2 linked regions of the Luteolibacter sp. Y139 genome follow. The protein of the gene in region 1 binds, or shares a complex with, the protein of each later gene. Links are inferred from orthologs where the notes say so. Each region holds a gene or a part of one and is shown on either strand. Other genes may lie near its edges.

Evidence for each region. The genes of interacting proteins can lie anywhere in the genome.
Region 2: the proteins of prfA (region 1) and prmC are in contact, whole or in part, in a crystal structure (PDB 2B3T), measured with the Escherichia coli proteins. The link is inferred for Luteolibacter sp. Y139 from one-to-one orthologs.

What each region holds. Positions count from the first base shown.
Region 1 is NZ_JBBUKT010000007.1:55,562-58,710, forward strand. What follows is about bases 121-2,910. They hold prfA (peptide chain release factor 1), read right to left. Parts: upstream 2,159-2,910; coding sequence 1,082-2,158; downstream 121-1,081. Other genes in these bases: WKV53_RS17455 (hypothetical protein), read right to left, coding at 121-393; WKV53_RS17460 (hypothetical protein), read right to left, coding at 406-1,023; rpsP (30S ribosomal protein S16), read right to left, coding at 2,252-2,503; WKV53_RS17475 (hypothetical protein), read right to left, coding at 2,601-2,910. In the rest of the region: more of WKV53_RS17455, read right to left, coding at 1-120; more of WKV53_RS17475, read right to left, coding at 2,911-3,101. UniProt on the Escherichia coli protein: Peptide chain release factor 1 directs the termination of translation in response to the peptide chain termination codons UAG and UAA.
Region 2 is NZ_JBBUKT010000005.1:430,842-434,069, forward strand. The notes cover bases 187-3,055. They hold prmC (peptide chain release factor N(5)-glutamine methyltransferase), read right to left. Parts: upstream 2,114-3,055; coding sequence 1,259-2,113; downstream 187-1,258. Other genes in these bases: murA (UDP-N-acetylglucosamine 1-carboxyvinyltransferase), read right to left, coding at 187-1,167; WKV53_RS15540 (hypothetical protein), read right to left, coding at 2,260-2,712; WKV53_RS15545 (M20 family metallopeptidase), read right to left, coding at 2,709-3,055. Also shown: more of murA, read right to left, coding at 1-186; more of WKV53_RS15545, read right to left, coding at 3,056-3,228. UniProt on the Escherichia coli protein: Methylates the class 1 translation termination release factors RF1/PrfA and RF2/PrfB on the glutamine residue of the universally conserved GGQ motif, i.e. on 'Gln-235' in RF1 and on 'Gln-252' in RF2.

The sequences.
Region 1 (3,149 bases):
TCGGCCGTAAAACACTGGCAAGTGGAAGTTCATCGTTTCGTTGGGAATTCGGAGCTGAAAGTCAACGTATCCGCGTTTCTCCAGCTCGGAGATGACCACATCCCATTCGCAGACTTTGGTGCTCTCGAAGCAGTCGAGTATGAGGTGACCGGATGCTGCTTGATGATCGGCCGTGCGCCAATGCTTGATCTCGGAGGACGACAGCTTCTCTCCACCCTGGCGATCATAAGAGAACGTGCCGTCGTGATCGAGGAACAACGTCAGTGGCTCGGGGTTCGAAGGTGGTTTTAAGACCCACGCCACCGTGGTGGCGATGGCCGCAAAGAGGAACAGTCGGCAGACGGACTGGAGAGTGCGTTGTTTCCTTGTGGCGCTGGCGGGGGCCTCCTCCATCGGTGCTATTTCCTATAAATTGGCGATGTCCTCGATCACGAACTTCGACCAGCTCTCCAGGTTCCCGAGCAGCGGACCTTGGAGTTCGGCGAGTTCGCTGAAGCAGAGATTGGCCAAGGCGTCTTCGCGGGCTGCGACCTGGGTGTTGTCCAAGTCGATCACGTGGACGATGCCGAGGTGGACTTGGCCGACTTCGTTGCTGTCGTCATTGAGCAGCGCGGCGATGCGGTTGGTGTGGGCGGTATCGAAGATGAGCTCTTCATTCAGCTCGCGCTCGACGGCAGCGAAGTAGGCATCACGACCGGTGCGGCCGCCGCCGGTATCGACGGGATTGATGTGGCCGCCTACGCCGACGGAGAGTTTGGCGTGGAGGCGATCTTCACCGCCGGACTTGCCGCGGGTGTAGTTGAGGATGGAGGTGCCGCAGCGGATCAGGCAGTAGGGGATGAGCTGCTTGTGCGTGGGGTCCGCTTCGGCCTCTGCGCGGTCCATGAAGAAGTGATTCTCGGGATCGAGCAGCTTCGCGAGGGCTTCATCCAAGCCGTGGGTGCGAATGCCGTGGAACGAGCCGATGGCATCGAAGAGAGGGCGGGGGACCACGAGGACTTGCTCACCGGCATACTTGGACATGCGGGGAAGGCTGGAGAGCCGGGTCGGACGTGCCAAGTCAAGAGAGGCACAACGGGTGTCAACGGATCCCGGCCTCGGTCATCCGCTCGGCCATTTCGGCCTTTTGCAGCTCGGCGGTGAATTCGCTGAGGTCGCCGGCCATGATGCCGTTCAGATTGTGCGAGGTGTGGCCGATCCGGTGGTCGGTCACGCGGCTTTGCGGGAAATTGTAGGTGCGGATCTTTTCCGAGCGATCACCGGAGCCGATCTGGGCGCGGCGGTGGGCGCTGTGCTTCTCCTGCTCTTCGCGGAGCTTCATTTCATAGAGGCGCGTGCGCATGATCTGCAGCGCGCGCTCCTTGTTCTGGCCCTGCGAGCGGCCGTCTTCGCAGCGGACGTAGAGGCCGGTGGGAAGGTGGAAGACCTGCACGGCGGATTCGGTCCGGTTGACGTGCTGGCCACCGGCGCCACCGGCGCGGCAGACTTCGATGCGGAGGTCGTCCGGTTTCAGCTCGACGTCGACTTCCTCGGCCTCCGGCATGACGGCTACGGTGACGGTGGAGGTGTGAATGCGGCCTTGGGTTTCGGTGGCGGGAACGCGTTGGACGCGATGGACGCCGGACTCGTATTTCAGGATGCGGAAAACCTCGTCGCCGGTGACGCGGAGGAAGACTTCCTTGAAGCCGCCGACTTCGGAGGGGCTGCTGGAGAGGTGTTCGGTCTTCCAGCCGCGGGTCTCGGCGTAGCGCTGGTAAACGCGGAGCAATTCCCCGGCGAAGAGCGAGGCCTCGTCGCCGCCGGCACCAGCGCGAATTTCCACGATGGCGTCGCGGTCCTCGTTCGGATCGGCGGGGAGCAGGGCGTACTGGAGGTCCTCGGAAAGCTGGGCGATTTCGGTTTGCAGGCCGGGGATTTCCTCGCGGGCCATTTCGGCCATTTCCGCATCGTCGCCGCGGGAGAGCTCGTCGTTTTCCTCAAGCTGGCGCTTGGCGGTTTCCAAGCGCTCCCAGAGGTCGAGCATCTGCTTGGTCTTGCGGTGCTCGCGGACGACATCGCCAGCCTTCTTCGGGTCGCTGAAGAACGACGGGTCCGCCATCATGTCGTCGATCTCGCCGAGACGGCGGCGGCGCTGGTGGATGAGGGCGGAGTAGTCCATGGGGCGGTCCTTGGGAAACGTAGGCAGGATGAGGGCACGAAAAAGCCGCAACTCCGGAGAGCTGCGGCTCGGAAAATCAATACCGGGGAAGGACTAAGCCTTCGCAGCGGTGCGGGCCTTGCGAACAATGCTGTTCACGGTCTCGGAGACCTGGGCGCCGACGCCGATCCACTTGTCGGCCTTTTCGAGGTCGATGGTGTAGTTCACGCCTTCCTTGAGCGGGTCGTAGGTGCCGACTTGCTCGATGTAGCGACCGTCACGGCGCTTGCGGCTGTCGACAGCAACGATCTTGTAGTAGGGACGGTCCTTGGTTCCCTGGCGGTTGAGGCGGAGTGCGACGGCCATGTGCGTGAAATACGTTCTGAAAAGTCACCTGCCGGGTGGCAGGGGCGGGGAAGCTGCATGACGGGCGAAGGCTTGCCAAGCAGAATCTCGGGGAAATTCACCGGCTTTTTTCCTCCCACGACACGGAGGAGAGCACCCAGTCGCCCTCGATTTTCTTCCACTCCATGTCCAGATGGAGGATTCCATCGGCCGGGCGCTCGGTGCTGCTCACCTCGACGATGGCGTCGACCCGGGCCTTGGCCTGGGCGGTGTCGCCGGAGACGGTCACCTCGTCGATTTCCGGTGTTTCAAAGGAAATCCGGCGGCAGTTTTTCGCGGCGATCGTGTAATTCGACACGAGGCTGTCCCGGGACTGGGGGCCGTCCGCGTATTCCCGGGTGTCCTCCGGGCCGTTGATGGTGACGTTCGGAGCGAAGAATTTCGCGAGGGAGCCGCCGCGGGTGGTGCGGGAGATGTCGCTGGCGGTCTCCTCGACATCCGCCGCTTCGAAGAAGGCGACGATGCGCCGGCCGATGACGCGCTCGGGCTGATACCACCACCAGCCGAAGCCACCAGCGAGGACGAGAAGCAGGAGAAGGGGAACGAGCAGACGGCGCATGACCGGGACCATTGCGAGGTCTGCGGAGATTCGCAAGTCTGTGAGGGA
Region 2 (3,228 bases), on another replicon or contig:
ACCTTTCGCTGTTAGGGCGGCGAGGACGAGGGCGGCGGAGGCGCGGAGGTCGCTGGCCATGACGGGGGCGGCGCTGAGTTGCTCGACGCCCTTGATGACGGCCTTGCCATCTGCGACTTGGATATCGGCGCCCATGCGCTTCAGCTCGGCGCAGTGCATGAAGCGCTGCGGGAAGATGGTGTCGACGACGATGCTGGTGCCGGGTGTGGTGGCGAAGAGCGCGGTCATCTGCGCCTGCATGTCGGTGGGGTAACCGGGGTAAGGCTCGGTGACGATTTCCGCGGGCATCGGATTGTCGCCGCGGAGCACGGTGCAGGCGTCGCCGACGTCATTGAAGTGAACCTGGTGGCCTGCCTTGCGGAGCGTGGCGGTGATGGCGGTGAGGTGCTCGTGGCGGATGCGGCGCAGGGTGACGCCTTCGCCGGCGAGGGCGGCGGCGGCCATGAAGGTGCCGGCTTCGATGCGGTCCGGGATGACGTTGTGAACGCAGCCCTTCAGCTTCGACACGCCTTCGATCGTGATGACCGGGGTGCCCGCGCCGCGGATCTTGGCGCCCATGGCGTTGAGGAAATCGGCGAGGTCGACGACCTCGGGTTCGCAGGCGGCGGAGGTGATGGTGGTGATGCCTTCCGCGAGGGTGGCGGCCATCATCACGTTGTCGGTGCCGAGCACGGTCGGTCCCATCGGGCCGCAGAGGTCGATGGTCGCGCCCTTGAGGCCATCGGGGGCGGAGAGGACGACGTTGCCGCCTTCGATTTCCGCCTTCGCGCCGAGAGCTTCGAGGCCGCGGACGTGCAGGTCGACCGGGCGGTCGCCGATGACGCAGCCGCCGGGCAGGGCGACGACGCAGCGGCGCTTCCGCGCGAGGAGCGGACCCATCACGCAGACGGAGGCGCGCATGCGGCGCACGATCTCGTAGTCGGCGGTGTCGGAAATATCGGCGGCGGTGACGCGCACGGTGCCGGAGAAGCGCTCCACGTCCGCACCGAGGGCGGTGAGGATCTGCACCATGTAATTCGTGTCCGAGACATCGGGCACGCGGCGGATCACGCAGTCCTCATCGGTCAGCAGGGTGGCGGCGAGAATCGGGAGCGAGGCGTTTTTCGATCCGGAAATCGTGATGGCCCCGTGGATCGGGGTGCCGCCGTGAACGATGAGCTTGTCCATTGATGAAGTTTGCTAGTTTGCAGCATTGCCCTACGGGCTACGCATATTTGCCGCTTTGCGGATGAGAGGGTCGCTATCGCTCCTGCCGCGTTCAGTTTTCAGGAGCTGAAAATCGCGCGACCGGGAAGCGGGGGATGCCGGAAAGGTCCTTGAGAGTCAAGACGTCGGTCAGAGATGCCGCACGGAGAAGGGATTCGACTTCGGTGGATTGGTGGGTGCCGATTTCGAGGGCGAGCCAGCCGCCGGGATTGAGGCGTTTTGCAGCTTCGGGGATGAAGCGGCGAATGAGGTCCAGCCCGTCTTGGCCGCTAAAGAGGGCGAGGTCGGGATCGTAGGCGAGTTCCTTGGCCAAGGTGGGGCGGTCGGTTTCCGGGACGTAGGGGAGATTGGCGACGATGAGGTCGAAGGTCTGGCTGCCGAGGGCGGAGAAGAGGTCGCTTTCGGCGAAGGTGACGTTGGTGATTTCCAGTTCGGCGGCGTTTTCGCGGGCGAGGGAAAGGGCGTCGGGTGAGACGTCGGCGAGCGTTGCGTGGGAGTTCGGGAAATCCCCGGCGAGGGTGAGGCCGAGGACGCCGGTGCCGCAGCCCATGTCAAGGATGCGCGGGCTGTCGGGGAGCTTGGCGTTTTTGATGAGCCACTCGGCGAGTTCCTCGGTCTCGGGGCGGGGGATGAGGGCGCGGGCGTCGGTTTTAAAATCGCGGCGGTGGAAGGTGACGTAGCCGATCAAGTGCTGGATGGGGACGCCTTCGCCGCGCTTTTTCAGGAGTTCGCGGAGCGGGGCGAGATCGGTTTCTTCCAGCGGCTGATCAAAGCGCAGGTAGAGGTCCATGCGCGTGCAGGAAAGCTGGTGGGAGATCAGCATCTGCATGTTCCTGCGCGCGTCCTCGATGCCCTTTTTCGTGAGATAGGCGGTGCCCTTGTCGAGGGTCTCGAGGACGGTGGTCATGCGCGGGGGTAGACAGAAGACCTGCAGGCACAAGACGCAAGACTTGAGCGATGAAAGATCGGTGAATCGGGCGGGGCGGGAAGTGGATCGCCTGAGTGGAGCTCGGAAGATGCGCTATGGTGCCGGAATGGTGTTGGAGCGGCCCCCTATGATCCGAACTCGACGGCGGCTTGGTCGAGTTCCAGTTGGTAGTGCGGATTGGCCGCGATGAGCTTGGCGGTGGCGGGGAAGGCGGGATTGCCGGATTCTTTGCCGAGGTGTCCGCCAACGGCATAGATCACCGCGGGGTGTTCCTTGGCCAGAGCGGTGGCGAAGGCTTCGTCGCCGAGACGGGCGCGGAGAGCGACCATGTTGAGGGCGATGGTTTCGAGGTCTTCACCGCCGAGCATCTTGACGCGCGAGCGGGAGTAGGCGGCGAAGAAGATGTGGTGGATCTCCGCAGCATCCGGGATGCCGTCGCCATGCATGTAAGTCTGGCCGTGGAGGCTCGGGTGGTCCTCGACTTCAGGAAAAGGTGTGGGCAGGGAGGAGTTGGAAGAGGACGCGCAGCTTGTGATGAACGCGGCCGCCAGGATGAGCGCTGTGATGCGGCTCTTCATGCCAGCGATTTCACGAAGTCCGTGAAGAACGCAGCGCCTTCCTCAAGAGCGGCGATGTCGATGAACTCGTCGCAGGTGTGTGCCTGGTCAATGGAGCCGGGGCCCATGCAGACGGAGGCGAGGCCGACTTCGGCCAGGTGGGCGGCATCGGAGAACCATGGCGCGCCGACTGGTTTGGAGGCGGCTCGTGCTTTCTGAATGCGGGCGATCCATGGATGCCCGGCGGGAGTTTCCATGGGGTGGTTTTCCTTCGGCTTCACGATCTCCAGCGGGAGGGCGAGACGGGCGATGGTCTTTTCGAGCAATGCGAGCGCGCCGCCGGCATCGCGCAGGGCGGGCGTGATGCGGATGTCGATCTCGGCTTCGGCGAGGTCGGGCACGATGTTCGGGCGCGAGCCGGCGCGGAGGACTCCGACATTGATGGTTGAGCGGCCGAGGACGGGGTGGGTGTAGGTGGCGAGCTCGGCGGAGAGTTCGCGCTCAAGGATGTCGAGGGCGCGGGCGAGTTTCATGGCG